Regions from separate parts of the Clostridium sp. CS1-1 genome, predicted to be linked through region 1. Evidence: riboswitches for the same ligand, from Rfam matches in the RefSeq annotation. Region 1 holds a riboswitch; the other holds the start of a gene.

Region 1 (7,926 bases):
TACATTATCTTTGAGTTGTTCACTATTTAAATTTGTAGCCTTATTAATATTTCCTTTATTACTTAGTTCACTTTGTTGATTAATCTCATCTTTCTTATTAATTATACTTGGTAACTTATCTCCTAGTTCCTTTACATCTTTATATATAGAGGATTCACCTTTAAATACATCATTAAAACTTTTAATATTTTCCTCGGTTAGATCTACATTGTTCTCAAATAGAGTTATAATATCCTCTTCTGATATATTTTTTAATTCATTAAAAAATCCTTTTAGTATACTTTTTACATTAGTTGCTTCATTATTATTAGAATCTATACCTTTACTTTGAATGTACTTATTAATAAATGTATCTACTTCATCACTATTTAACTTTATCTTACCTTGAAAGTCTACTAAAGTCTTTATATTAGAAATATTTTCTCTAGTTAAAGGGATATTATGTTTTATCATTTTATCTAAAAGTTCATAATCATCTTTACCTACACTTATACCTTTTTCCTTTAATAAGGTTTCTATGGAGCTTTTTTCTGAGCCTTGTCTTTTATCATTAGAACCTAACATCTTGAGTAGCACTTTCCCATCTTCAAAACCTTCTACTTCAAACTTTATAAGTCCCTCTGAAAGCACGTCAGTATTTTCTTGAAGCTTAGCAGAAAATTGCCATCCGTCTAAAAGCTTTAATATTACTTCTCCAGTTAATTTATCTAAATTTATAACTCTCGCTGAAAAATTTTCTCCTACGTTAAAGGATAATCTTCTAAGAATCTTTCTCGAATTCAGATCATTTATATTGTTTATATTTCCTATTCCCGCCACACTAATACCCCCTTTTAAGCCGGCACTTGGCACTTACCAATACTCTATTATCGTACATAAATAATCTTTATAAACATAGTTCTTAGTATTAGATAAAAAAAAATCCGAGACTTATCTCGGATTAATTTTAACATCTTAATTATTCTTTGCAAACTCTCCATTTTTTACAGCCTCTTGATGAAGTATAGGAGATACACTTTTGTATACTGCCATAGTTAAAGCAGAAAGTATAATTCCTTTTATCAAGTTAAAAGGAGCTATAGACCAAATAATAAATGTTTTCAAATCTGTAATACTGCTATTTAATTTATGCCCCATTCCAACCACTGCACTTATTGGGAAGTTTAAAACTTTTTCATATAAAGGCAGAAGTATAAAATAGTTAAGAAGACTAGCTGCTACTGTCATTGCTAAGGTTCCTGCTACTAAACCAATTAATGCAGCTTTTTTACTCTTATTCTTATTGTATACATATCCTGCTATAAATACTAATACTGAACCAACTGCAAAATTCGCAAGCTCACCTATGAATGCTGTTCCTCCTTTAAATATACCATGAAGAATATTCTTTAAAAGTTCTATAACTATTCCAGCTGTTGGTCCGAGTGCAAACGCTCCAATTAAAGCAGGCAAATCACTTATATCAATTTTTAAAAATGTAGGAAATAGCGGAGTTGCTATCTCAATGAACATAAGAAGAAATCCGATAACCCCTAATAATGAAATTTTAACCAACTTGTTTAACTTTCCATTTCTCATAAATACACCCTCCATAATTTAATTAATAGTTTAGCAATAATCTTATAAGAACAATTCTTACTGCGGGGAAGGTGAATAGTATAATAAAAAACCCTGACAAAAATGCCAGGGCGAATAAACATTATACCTTACCTTCTTTCATCCAGACTTTACTGTCGGCCTCGGAGTTTCACCGAGTCATACCTAAAACTAGGCTCGCGGGCTATACCGCCGGTGGGGAATTTCGCCCCGCCCTGAAGATATTAAATTGTTAATTTTTCTACTCTTATTATAGTACATGTCATTATAAAATACAAGATATAGCATTTAAAATACACTAGATTTTAGATTGATTATAAGAATAGAATACTTAAACCTTTAAATTTCTTGTTTTTTCATAGTTAAAGCTATTCTCTTTCTCTTTTCATCTACTTCAAGAACTCTGACTTCAATAATGTCTCCAACCTGAACTACATCTAGCGGATGCTTTACAAATCTATCCGAAAGCTGACTTTTATGAACTAATCCATCTTGATGAACACCAATATCCACAAAAGCTCCGAAATCAGCTACATTTCTTACTGTTCCCATAAGCACCATTCCTGGCTTAAGATGTGACATTTCTATTATACCTGTTTTTAATATTGGCTTTGGCAATTCTTCTCTTGGATCCCTACCTGGTTTCTTAATCTCTTTTATTATATCATTAAGAGTTGGAACCCCTGTTTTTAACTCCTCAGCTAAATTGTCAATTCCAACTTCTTTAACTCTTTCATCAATATCTGTAAGCTTATTATTTTTTAAGTCTTCCAACATATATCCTAATCTACTTAATAAGCCTTTAGCAGCATCATAAGACTCTGGATGAACTGATGTATTGTCCAATGGTTCCTTGCTTTCCATGACTCTTAAGAAACCAGCACACTGTTCAAATGCCTTAGCACCCAATCTTTTAACCTTTAAAAGTTCCTTCCTACTCTTAAATTTACCATTTTCCTCTCTATAGGCTACAATGTTTTGTGATATTGTAGAATTTATGCCTGATACATAGCTCAAAAGAGAAGGTGTTGCTATATTTAAATCTACTCCTACATTGTTAACAGAATCCTCTACTATTCCACTTAAAGATTCATCTAATTTTTTAGAAGCAACATCATGCTGGTACTGTCCAACGCCTATTGATTTGGGATCTATTTTTACAAGTTCTGCAAGAGGGTCTTGAAGTCTTCTTCCTATAGATATAGCTCCTCTTAGTGAAACATTTATATCAGGATATTCTTTTGCAGCAAGTTCAGATGCAGAATATACTGATGCTCCCGCCTCTGAAACTACTACATAGTAAAGTTCTTTTCCTTTTTCCTCTTTAACTTCTTTAAGAAGTCTTACAATAATCTCTTCTGATTCTCTACTTGCTGTTCCATTACCTAAAGATATAACATCAACATTATGTCTATATACTAAATCTTTAAGTTTTTTTATAGAATCTTCCACTTGATTTGGTGATGCTGTAGCATATACAGTATCTGTATCTAATAACTTTCCAGTGTCATCTAGCACTGCTATTTTGCATCCTGTTCTAAACCCAGGGTCAAAACCAAGTACAATTTTTCCCTTTATAGGCGCTTGCATTAAAAGAGCTTTCAAGTTAGCCTTAAATATTTTTATAGCACCTTCTTCTCCTATATCCGTGAGCTCTGATCTTATCTCCCTTTCAATTGATGGGTATATGAGCCTTTTTAATGAATCCTTTACACTTTCTTCTATATATACATCCGTGATTTGATTTCCTTTTAAACACTTTCTATTCAAATATGATATAATTTTATCCATATCTGTAGTTATCTTAACCGAAAGTATTTTTTCTTTTTCACCTCTGTTAATAGCCAGGATTCTATGCGGTGGTATATTCTTAACTGCTTCCTTATATTCGTAATACATCTCATAAGGTGTAGTTTCTTTACTTTCTCCATTTGTTTCAATGAATCCTTCTCTATGTATAAGTTCCCTAATCCACTTTCTGAACTCCGCCTCATCTGATATAATCTCGCTTACTATATCCATTGCCCCTTGAAGTGCCTCTTCAACAGATTTTACTTCTTTTTCTTCATTAATAAATTCTGCCGCATACTCTTTTATTTCCCCTTTAAATTCACCATTCAAAATAACCTCCGCAAGCGGTTTTAGCCCCTTTTCTTGAGCAATTGTAGCTCGTGTTCTTTTTTTAGGCTTATAAGGTCTATATATATCTTCTACTTCCGTCAAAGTTTCACACTTTATTATAGTCTTCTTTAGTTCCTCAGTTAACTTCCCCTGCTCTTCGATAAGTCGTATAACATCTTCTTTCCTTGCTTCAAGATTCCTCAAATATGTAAGTCTTTCAAATAAATTTCTAAGAGTTACATCACTCATGCCACCTGTCATTTCTTTTCTATATCTAGCTATGAAAGGTACGGTATTTCCTCCATCTAGAAGTTCAATTACGCTTTCAACATCCTTCTTATCCAATCCTAATTCTTTTACAAGTCTTTCTACTATTATATTCATCCTTACCTCCAGTTACATTATTAGCAATTTTGTGTAGTTACTTATTATTATGTCACCACATCTAGGTTTTAGCAAATCCTTAATTTAATTTCAATATAATGCTTTAATTTCCTTTTTTTATTTTATCACATAAAAATATATTACAATAATCATATAGTATTTTGCAAATTAATATATATTTATAGACATCTTTTCTTAAGGAGAAATAAAATGAAAAACAAATTACTGTCTGTATTCATAATTATATTTTGTATCATTCTTAATTTTAGTTTTCAAATTCATCTTTCTATTCACTCTTTCAATCATAACTCAGTGAAAAGGTACATAGATTATCTATCTTCAGATAGCTTAAAAGGTAGACTTGCTGGTACTATAGAAAATGATACAGCTGCACTATATATAAAAAGTGAGTTTGAAAATAATAATTTAAAACCTTACGAGGGTAGTTATTTTCAACAGTTTGAAACAGTATATCCTCATAAAATTAAGGACAAACCTTATTTAACTGTTACTGATTCTAAGGGGTTCTTAATAAAAGAATATCAATATGGAGTTGATTATAAGGAAGATTTATTAAACTTTAGGAAGAACAATATTTCGTTTAATAAAAAAGATAAAATTACGTTTAGTAATGGTCATTTACAAATTCAACAAAATAATGACTACTTTTTATTTTATGTTACAGAAGATAATAAACTTACTTTTAGAAGCTCATTTATAAACTCATCCCCTTATAGCATGTATATTATGACCACCAAAAATACTGTAAATGAACTAAAAGACTATATAAAACAGAATTATACTATAAATTGCTTTATACCTTTTGAAACTAAGAATACATCCTTAAATAATATTACAGCTTATATAGAAGGTAAGGACCCTTCACTCCCGCCTCTTGTGCTTTCAGCTCACTTTGATCATATAGGAGCCGACTTAGGAGGTAGCATATATAGTGGGGCCTTGGATAACGCATCAGGTACAGCTTTCCTGTTAGAGCTAAGCAAATATATAAACTCATTAGGTAAACCAGATAGAAATATTATATTCGCAGGCTTTAATGCTGAAGAATTTGGATGTCTTGGTTCGACAGCCTTTGTAAATAAATATAAATATAATCTAAAAGGAGCTAAGGTTATAAATTTTGATATGATAGGCAGCGACCAGCCTGTACCACTTTATATTATGGGTGGCAGTAAGGATACAGAGAACTCTCCATTAATAAAAGAAATTGCAAAACTATGTTCTAGAAATAAAATTGAATTTAACTATCTATTTGAGGATGCAAGCGATCACGAGTACTTTAGAAAACAAGGCATAGATGCTATTACTCTTTCTGACTCAGATATATCTAGAATCCACACACCAAATGATAAAGCTAAATTTATAAGTGATAGCACTATAAATAGGTCTTTTAAAGTAGCTTCTAGAGAGGTTGTAAATCACGGATTTGGAAACAATCTGATACTTATTTATTATAAGGAATTAATCTTAATTTCATTAATAGCTATTATTCTTTGTATTAAATTTCAAAAACCTAGTCATTAAAATATATACTCGGATAACAAATAACTATCTTGTAATTCACTTTATTTAAAAATTTAGTACTCATTTTTCATAGTGAAAGCACTATCAAAATTTATTTGTCAGAATGTATCGATGGGTTTTTTATTTCTTCACCCTATACGATACACCTTTAAACTTTGATAGTGCTTTATTATACTGAATTAAATCATTAGATCTTAATAAGCTTTATTACTAAGTAACTCTCTTGTATTTAAACTATTTAGCTTTTACTATTCTGCTTTAAATATTCACTGATAAACTCGTCAATTTCTCCGTCCATTACAGCATTTATATTACCAGACTCAACACCAGTTCTATGGTCTTTAACAAGGGTATATGGTTGAAATACATAGGATCTTATTTGACTACCCCAACCAATGTCTTTAAGCTCTCCTGTAAGATCTTCTATCTTTTCCTTGTGTGCTCTCTCTTTTAGCTCTACAAGCTTTGCCTTAAGCATTTTCATAGCCTCATCTTTATTATGATGTTGACTCCTTTGATTTTGGCATTGAACAACTATGCCAGTAGGTATGTGCGTTATCCTTATTGCTGACTCAGTTTTATTTACATGTTGGCCCCCAGCACCTCCAGCCCTATAGGTATCTACTCTTAAATCTTCCGGTCTTATATCTATGTCTTGGCTGCTAGTAAGTTCCGGCAGAACTTCAATAGAAGCAAAGGACGTCTGTCTCTTGCCATTGGAATTAAAAGGAGATATTCTGACTAACCTATGAATTCCTTTTTCTGCTTTTAAGTATCCATATGCAAACTCTCCTACTACCCTTAGAGTTGCACTTTTTATTCCAGCATCTTCTGCGGTAAGTAAATCTATTGTTTCAACTTTAAAGCCATTTCTTTCGGCCCATCTAGTATACATCCTTAAAAGCATCTCAGTCCAATCCTGAGCATCAGTTCCTCCAACACCTACATGTAGGTCTAATATCGCAATGTTTTTATCGTATTCTCCTGAAAGTAGGACTTCTATTCTAAACCTCTCAACTTCTCTTCTAATGTCATCTACTTCCCTTACAATTTCTTTTGCAGATGATACATCGTCTTCTTCCACTGCAAGCCTTACTAAAAACTCAGAATCACTTATTCTTTCCTCAAGTTCTATGTATCTATCTAATCTTCCTTTAAGGAGCTTCTCTTCACCAGTTATCTCTTGAGCCTTATTTACATCATTCCAAAATTCTGGTTGTTGCATTACCTTCTGCAATTCTTCTACTCTATTTTTTATGCCTTCTATGTCAAAGAGAATCCCTAATCTCTTTTATAGTTTCATTTAACTTACTTATTTCATTTAGAGTTTCTTCTAATTGAATTATCATGTAACCACACTCCTTTATTAAAGAAATGTGGCTTTACCTATAAGGAAAACCACATTTCTCTATCTTAAAACAAATTATATTTCTGGTCTCTAATAAAAATTATGTCTACTCAAATCTTCCACAGCAATTTTTATATTTCTTGCCACTTCCACAAGTGCACAGGTCATTTCTCCCTGTAGTTTTTTCTTTTTTCACAGGCTGCTTCTTTATCGAATCCTCGTCCGCTTGGTTCGTATGAGTCTCTTTTACAACTCTCTCTCTTTCTGGAGCTTTTTGTATCTGAACATGGAATAAATATTTAATAGTTTCTACTTTGATATTGTAAATCATCTCACTAAACATTTCGCTTCCCTCAAATTGATAAGCCTGAGCCGGATCTTGCTGCTTATATGCTCTAAGACCTATACCTCTTTTTAAGTGATCCATGTCATCTAAGTGATCCATCCACTTTGAATCAACAACTCTTAATAGAATTACTCTTTCTATTTCTCTCATTTGTTCAGCTGTAAACTCATCTTCTTTTTCTGCGTAAATATTATGTCCTATCTCTATAAATTTCTCTTTTATCTCATCATTCGATAAGTTTACCAGGTCCTCCACTGTAAGTGAATCTTTAGGAACAAATATGTCTTCCATATAGTCAATAAGCTTCGCTATATCTTCTTCAAAGTCTTCTTCAATTCCTGAAAGATGTGAATCTACTGCAGAATCTACTAGATCCTTAAACATAGCTTCAACTTCTTCTTTTAAATCTTCTCCTTCAAGAACTTCAGATCTTTGTTTGTATATAATTTCTCTTTGTTTATTTATTACATCATCATACTGGAGTAATGTCTTTCTTATATCAAAGTTATTCCCTTCAACTTTCTTTTGAGCATTTTCCAAGGCACCTGAAACCATTTTACTCTCTATAGCTTCGTCATCTCCAAGT
Region 2 (7,926 bases), 2.1 Mb from region 1:
CAGCATCTCCAATAATACAAGGAGTAATTGGAGTTTCGCTGTGACCAATATCAAAACCTAATTCTTGAAGACCTTTCTTTAAATATCTTCCATTTTCCCATAGTTTATCAACAAGCTCAGTACTTTCACTTAATATATTTATAGCTTCTATACATGCACCTGCTGCGCCTGGAGTCATAGAAGTTGAGAATAAGAATGGTCTTGCGCGAACCTTTAACCAGTCAATTAAATCTCTAGTTCCTGCAACATATCCACCAACAACTCCTATAGCTTTTGATAGTGTTCCTATTTGGAAATCTATTTTACCTACTAAATTGTGATGAGTTGCAGAACCAGATCCATTTTGACCAAGCACCCCTGAAGCGTGAGCATCATCAACGTAAGTAATTAAGTCAAATTCTTCTGCTACTTTTATCATTTCAGGAAGAGGGGCTATGTCACCATCCATGGAGAATACTCCATCAGTTATAACCATTATTTTTTCGTATTGTCCTGAATCTCTAGCTTCCTTAGCTTTCTTTCTTAAATCATCCATATCTGCGTGTTCAAATCTAATTGTTTTTGAACCTGAAAGTCTGCATCCATCAATAATTGAAGCGTGATTTAATGAATCTGACAATATAGCATCTTGCTTGTTCATTACAGCTGAAATAGCCCCCATATTACAGTTAAATCCTGACTGGAAGGTTATAACTGCTTCTGTGTGCTTGAACTTTGCAAGTTTTTCCTCTAACTCATCATGAATATCTAATGTTCCATTTATTGTTCTTACAGCTCCCGCACCAGCTCCATATTTTTGAGTAGCTCTTATGCTAGCTTCAATCATTCTTTCATTATTAGCTAAACCTAGGTAGTTATTTGAAGAAAGGTTAATTGCTCTCTTACCGTTAACATCGATTATTGGACCATTAGCACCAATAACCGTATTTATTTCATTGTAGAGACCTTTGCTTCTTAAATCTTGCAAGTTTTCAGTTAAAAACTTTTCTAACGACTTACTTCCCATGAGTTTACCTCCTTAAATTTATAATAGATTAATACATTTTGTGATTAATTGTGCTTAATCTAATAATATTCAGTATTTGTCATAAAATAACTATGACTTTTAACAACAAGAAATTATGTATATAAATGCTATAACAAGTAATTGTTGCTATACATTTATATTACATCGTTATCATAACAAAGTCAATACTAAATAATAATTAATATCAATTAATTATTATTAACTTAAAGTAATTAACTTTGCTATTAATATAGTTCCTTTTTTTATAACTAATCATACTAAATTTATAATTATTTTTTATACAATAGTTATCATGTTACATAAATCTTTAAAATTTTTAAAACAAAATTATTAATATTTCTGACTTTTACAATAGTCTATATTGATAAAATAATAGATAAGTCAAATTTTGTATGTATAGGAAGTCAAAAAAAAGATTAATAAATGAGATAATTAAATGTAATGTTAAATTTAACTATAAATTCTAATAAACTTATAAAGAATTCTAAATTTATACCGAAAATTACTTATAAATCTATTTGATTTATAAATAATTATTTCTAAGGAGTGAGTTTAATTGAAGAAAAAAAACATAAAGTTAATGGTTTTAACCGCTTTAGTAGCAACCACTTTTTCAACAGGAACAGTATTTGCTTCTAAACCAGATATCAGTAGTAAAAACTCAAGTGCGACTAGCCAAAAATCAAAAGCGAATACTAATAGTAAAGATTCAAGCAAAGCAGAGCAGAAAAAAAATAATGTTGATATGAAAAAAAATATCAATAATAAAAAAATTTCAAAAGAAGCCCAGATAATTGATCGAAGATTGGATCATATTGAAGATACATTGAGTAAAATTAATGTGAAGATGGATAAGTATTTTGAAGATACGAATAGTGAATCACAAACCACTACTGGCAGTTCAATTGATGGAAGTTCAGCTACACAGAATACTACAGAACAGACAACAAATCCAACTGAATCAAGTAGTGCAGAACAATTATCTGATAGTAGTAACCAATCAATAGAGGACACAAATCTGTCAACAGATAATCAAAATGTACAAACTGAGTCAGAGGTGGTTACTGAAAATACTGGTGATGTAAATACAGTAGATGATGGAGATGAACAAGATTTAAGCGATGACTTTGAGAAGGAATACGAGAATGAAGATAACAAAACTGACAATAGCTTTATCGGTAAGCTAAATGCGGTTTTAAACAGACTTAATACAGTAAAAAGACAACTTGATAGAACTGGTTACGCCGATGACCCACAAATAGCGGAGTTAAACACTAGAACAGATGCTTTAATAAATGAAGTAAAGGAAGCAATTAATAAATTATCTAGTGTTCAACAGCAAGATGTTAATAGCTTAAAAAGCAAAACAAATAAGAAAGTAATGGAAGAACAAAAAATAGATGAGCAAAAGAGAGATTGGAAAATAAGTTTTACTATACCAGTGAAATCAGACACAATCAACTCAAAAAATATATTGGTTATTGATTCTGAAAACAATATATTAGATACTGATATATCATACGATTCAAATACTAATGAGGCTATTATTAAGACAAGTGACGGATTTAAGAAGGGTGAGAGTTATACTATCTTAATTGGAGAAAATGTACAATCTAAAGATGGTAAAAAACTTACAAAGCCCGTTGAGAAAAAATTCACTGTAAATTAATTATTTGAAAATCATAAGTTTATTATTTATATTCGCTAACCTCTAAATAGAGGAATTAGGGATTTTAAAAATTAATTATATGACAAAGTAGAACCTCTTGACTAGTAATTAGATTATTGCTATCAAGAGGTTTTAATTTTAAAATATAATAATTAGTATTTTGATCCGAACCATTTAACAATATGAAAATTTTTTGAAGCTTCAGTTCCTGCAAATTTACCACCTACGATTTCAATAATTTCTTAATTACTACGATTCAAAGAAATAAGAAGAACATGAGGTATGAAAAAATCATCTTACTCATTCTTCTTATGTTATTTTCTATAAAAATAAATTAGCTTAATTTATTATAGGAATATATGTAATATAGCAACATCCTAAATTTTGCTCATCATATCAAGACATTTCCCTGCACCAAGAGCAACACATTGGATAGGGTTCTCTGCGATATAAACAGGTATATGCAGTTTACTATATATAAGTTTATCTAAGCCTTTAAGAAGTGCACCTCCACCTGAGAGCATTATACCATTGTCCATTATGTCTGCAGCAAGCTCTGGTGCAGTTTGCTCAATAGTGGTCTTAATTGCATCAATTACAAGAGAAACTGGCTCTTGTAATATTTCTCGAATTTCACTGCTAGTAATTGTGATTACCTTTGGAAGTCCAGAGATTAAATCTCTACCGCGTATTTGCATTTTCAGTTCTTCATCATCACCATCTGGACACACTGAACCAAGCTCAATTTTAATATTTTCAGCTGTTAGTTGGCCTATGAATAAATTAAACTCTTTCTTTACATAGTTTATAATTGTCTCATCTAATTCATCTCCTGCAACTCTCAAACTTTTACTTGTGACAATTCCTCCGAGAGAAATAACTGAAACTTCTGTGGTACCGCCACCTATATCCACTATTATATTCCCAACAGGCTCATCTACAGGTAGGCCGGCACCAATGGCAGCAGCTACAGGTTGCTCAATCAGTTTAACTTTACGAGTTCCAGCATAACTAGTTGCATCGTTAAGTGCTCTTTTTTCAAGTTCAGTAATTCCTGAAGGATGACAGATTACAACACTAGAATTTCTAAAGCTACCCTTAGCGGAGACTTTATTAATAAACATTTTCAGCATTTGTTGAGTAACACCTAAGTTAGCAATTACCCCATCTTTTAGCGGCCTTATAGTAATAATATCTTCTGGTGTTCTACCTATCATTTTTTTAGCATCTGAACCTACTGCTAAAATTTCCTTATTTGTGGCATTTAAAGCTATAACTGAAGGTTCAACTAGTACAACTCCATTGCCCCTTACATATAATAAAGTATTTGATGTTCCTAAATCTATTCCTATGTCTTTAGACGTTATAAAAAACTTCATAAAGATTTCTCCTTTCAAATTTACGTTGTCTATTAAAGCTTTATTAAGTACCCATATTTGACCTGTTTTGAGATATGATACAATGAATGTAATATCCTACATATAGCTTGTACGTAATTAAATTTAAATTTAGGGGGGTATATCCAAAATAATATAACGAACCATAAGCTTTAATGTATCAGATAAGTATTCTTATGTTTATTTAGTGAATGATATGGTTAGACATTAAAAATAGGTAATATGATTTATTAATATTAGCTTAAGAGGAATTTTTAAAAAAAGTTATGTATATATATTGACATCATAGTAAACTAGTGGTATCCTTTAAACATAAAATAAGTCTTCAGGGCGGGGTTAGATTCCCCACCGGCGGTATAGCCCGCGAGCCGTAAGGTATGATTCGGTGAAACTCCGAGGCCGACAGTAAAGTCTGGATGAAAGAAGATAAATATGGTATAGCTTTATTTATATTGACATGCATAAGTATGTATGTTTGATGTAGGCATATGAAGCTACCCTATATTTGTGTAAGTCAACGCTCTGAATTTTTTATTCAGGGCGTTTTTTATTTTGCATTCTTTTTTAAAAATTGGGGATTACTTAATGTATACGATGACTGGAGGGGTTGCATGGAAACTAAGTATATGGAAAGAGCATTAAAGTTAGCCGCTATGGGAAGTGGATATACAAATCCTAATCCTTTAGTTGGGGCTGTAATTGTTAAAGATGGAAGAATCATAGGAGAAGGTTATCATGAAGTTTATGGAAGTAGCCACGCAGAAGTAAATGCTTTTAAAAATGCAACTGAGAATGTAAAAGGTGCTACTATGTATGTGACTCTAGAACCTTGCTCACATTACGGTAAAACACCGCCATGTGCGAATGCAATAGTAGAAAAGGGAATCAAAAAGGTTATTATTGGGTTAAAAGATCCTAACCCCCTAGTAGCCGGAAAAGGCATTCAGATACTAAGAGATAATAATATTGAAGTTGTTACAGGAGTTATGGAGGAAGAGGGCAAAAAGCTTAATGAGATTTTTTTAAAGTACATAACTACTAAAATTCCTTTTTGTATATTAAAAACAGCCATGACATTAGATGGAAAAATTGCAGCATATACTGGTGATTCAAAATGGATCACGAATGAATTTTCCAGAAAATATGTTCATAAATTAAGACATAGAGTTTCAGGTATTATGGCGGGCATAGGTACAATACTTACTGATAATCCACTCCTAACAACAAGGCTTTCTACAGGAAATAGTAGTGATCCAACAAGAATTATAGTTGATAGTAGTGCAAGAATTCCATTAGAGTCAAAAGTGCTTCATGTTGAATCAAAAGCAAAAACAATTATAGCTACTACAGAGTTAGCCGATAAGAATAAGATAAAGACCTTGGAGGATATTGGCATAGAAATAATTACTACACCATTAAAAAATAATAAAGTAGATTTAAAATTCCTCATGGGAGTATTAGGTGAAAAATCAATAGATAGTGTGCTTTTAGAAGGCGGAAGTGAGTTAAATTATTCAGCAGTTGAAGAAGGAATTGTTGATAAAATTAATGCTTTTATCGCTCCAAAGATCATAGGTGGCAGAAACTCAAAGACACCAATTGGAGGACTTGGAAAAGCAGCCATGAGAGAAGCGATTTCAATTGAAGATATTGAAATATATAGATTTGAAAACGATTTCATGTTAGAAGGATATATAAGAAAACATTAAAATTTTCACCCAAGGCAGGGTGCTTAAAACTTAATTGTAGTTAGTATCACTTTACAAAAGGGGAGGAGAATTCCTTTATGTTTACAGGATTAGTAGAAGAAGTAGGACATATTCAGACTATTACGAAATCTACAAAGTCAGCTAAAATTACTATTAAAGCTAGTAAAGTACTAGAAGATACAAAATTAGGGGATAGTATAAGTACCAATGGAGTTTGCTTAACAGTAACAGACTTTGGTAAAGGTCATTTCACAGTAGATGTAATGGCAGAAACTATGAGAAGAAGTAACTTAAAGAATCTATCTTCAGGAGATGAGATTAACTTGGAAAGAGCATTAAGACTAGGCGATAGACTAGGAGGCCATATGGTAAGTGGTCATATTGATGGAGTGGGAACAATATCTCAATATGAAAATGAAGATAATGCTGTTTGGATTAGCATTAGAACATCTCCAGAAATACTAAAGTACATAGTGGAAAAAGGATCTATTGCAATTGATGGAGTAAGTTTAACTGTGGCCTATGTAGATGATTCTCTATTCAAAGTATCTATAATACCACACACTAAAGACGTTACTACATTACTCAGAAAGAAAATAGGTGCTGAAGTTAACCTAGAATGTGATATGGTGGGTAAATACATTGAAAAACTGATAGCTACTAAAGAACAGGCAGTAAGGAAAAAAGGTATTGATCTAGACTTCTTAAGCCAAAATGGTTTTGTATAAACATGATTATGATAATGAAATTATAAAAATAGGGGGAAGAATAATGTATAAGTTTAATACTATTGAAGAAGCTATTGAAGATATAAAAGAAGGTAAAATGATAGTTGTAGTCGATGATGAGGATAGAGAAAATGAAGGCGATTTATTAATGGCAGCGGAGAAAGTAACTCCCGAAGCTATAAATTTTATGACAAAGTATGGAAGAGGACTAATCTGTACACCTATTCAGGGAGAAAGACTAAAGGAATTAGAAATGCCTCAGATGGTAAGTAGGAATACAGATAACCACCAAACTGCTTTTACCGTATCTATAGATGCTTTAGAAACTACAACAGGAATATCTGCATATGAGAGAGCAGCTACCATACAAAAAATGCTGGACCCAAATGTTTCTGGTAAAGATTTTAGAAGACCAGGACACATTTTTCCTCTAGAAGCTAAAAAAGGTGGAGTTTTAGAAAGGGCAGGACATACAGAAGCAGCCGTAGATTTGCCAAGACTTGCAGGACTTTATCCAGCAGGAGTAATTTGTGAAATTATGAGTGAAGATGGAACTATGGCAAGAACTCCTGAACTTATAGAATATGTAAAAAAACACAATTTGAAGATAGTTACCATTGCAGATTTAATCGCTTACCGTAAAAGACATGAAGTTTTTATAGAAAGAGCAACTGAGGCTAAGATGCCTACAAAATACGGAGATTTTAAAGTAATAGGCTATATAAATACACTAAATGGTGAGCATCATGTAGCTTTAGTTAAAGGAGATGTTTCTGGTGAAGAACCTGTTTTAGTAAGAGTTCATTCTGAGTGTCTTACAGGGGATGCTTTTGGTTCTCTACGATGCGATTGCGGAGAACAATTTGCTGCTGCTATGGAGAGAGTTAACGAAGCAGGAAGAGGAATTATTCTATATATGCGTCAAGAAGGACGAGGAATTGGACTAATTAATAAATTGAAAGCCTATGCTCTTCAAGACCAAGGGATGGATACAGTTGAAGCAAATTTGGCTTTAGGATTTAAAGCGGATATGAGAGATTATGGTGCAGCAGCACAAATGTTAGTCGATATTGGAGTAAAAAAGGTAAATTTAATGACGAATAATCCTAGAAAAATTGCCGGTCTTTCTGGTTATGGAATAGAGATTTTAAATAGAGTACCAATTCAAATGAATCATAATGAGAGAAATGAGGATTATTTAAAAACAAAAAAAGAAAAATTAGGTCATATATTAAATTTTGGGGAGGAACAATAAGATGAAAATTTATGAAGGAAGTTTAGTAGCACAAGGATTAAAATTTGGTATAGTGGTAGGAAGATTTAATGAGTTTATAGGCGGAAAACTTTTAACTGGCGCTATTGATGCATTTAAACGTCATGGTGTAGAAGAAGAGAA

Evidence for each region. A riboswitch is a leader RNA that binds a small molecule or an ion and turns the genes downstream of it on or off. The one in region 1 is predicted to bind FMN.
Region 2: it holds a riboswitch for FMN, as region 1 does, so the genes downstream of both, ribD (bifunctional diaminohydroxyphosphoribosylaminopyrimidine deaminase/5-amino-6-(5-phosphoribosylamino)uracil reductase RibD) here and AC0N0V_RS00815 (ECF transporter S component) in region 1, are expected to answer to the same signal.

What each region holds. Positions count from the first base shown of each region.
Region 1 is NZ_CM148680.1:162,208-170,133, reverse strand. Features, by position in the region: gene AC0N0V_RS00820 (hypothetical protein) at 1-819, opposite strand, end outside; gene AC0N0V_RS00815 (ECF transporter S component) at 955-1,578, opposite strand; FMN riboswitch at 1,705-1,823, opposite strand; gene AC0N0V_RS00810 (Tex family protein) at 1,936-4,101, opposite strand; gene AC0N0V_RS00805 (M28 family metallopeptidase) at 4,312-5,646, shown strand; one part of gene prfB (peptide chain release factor 2) at 5,885-6,916, opposite strand; one part of gene prfB (peptide chain release factor 2) at 6,918-6,995, opposite strand; gene secA (preprotein translocase subunit SecA) at 7,101-7,926, opposite strand, start outside.
Region 2 is NZ_CM148680.1:2,251,055-2,258,980, reverse strand. Features, by position in the region: gene AC0N0V_RS10625 (glycine C-acetyltransferase) at 1-1,006, opposite strand, end outside; gene AC0N0V_RS10620 (Ig-like domain-containing protein) at 1,584-2,696, shown strand; gene mreB (rod shape-determining protein MreB) at 3,074-4,075, opposite strand; FMN riboswitch at 4,411-4,525, shown strand; gene ribD (bifunctional diaminohydroxyphosphoribosylaminopyrimidine deaminase/5-amino-6-(5-phosphoribosylamino)uracil reductase RibD) at 4,705-5,802, shown strand; gene AC0N0V_RS10605 (riboflavin synthase) at 5,880-6,530, shown strand; gene AC0N0V_RS10600 (bifunctional 3,4-dihydroxy-2-butanone-4-phosphate synthase/GTP cyclohydrolase II) at 6,574-7,785, shown strand; gene ribH (6,7-dimethyl-8-ribityllumazine synthase) at 7,787-7,926, shown strand, end outside.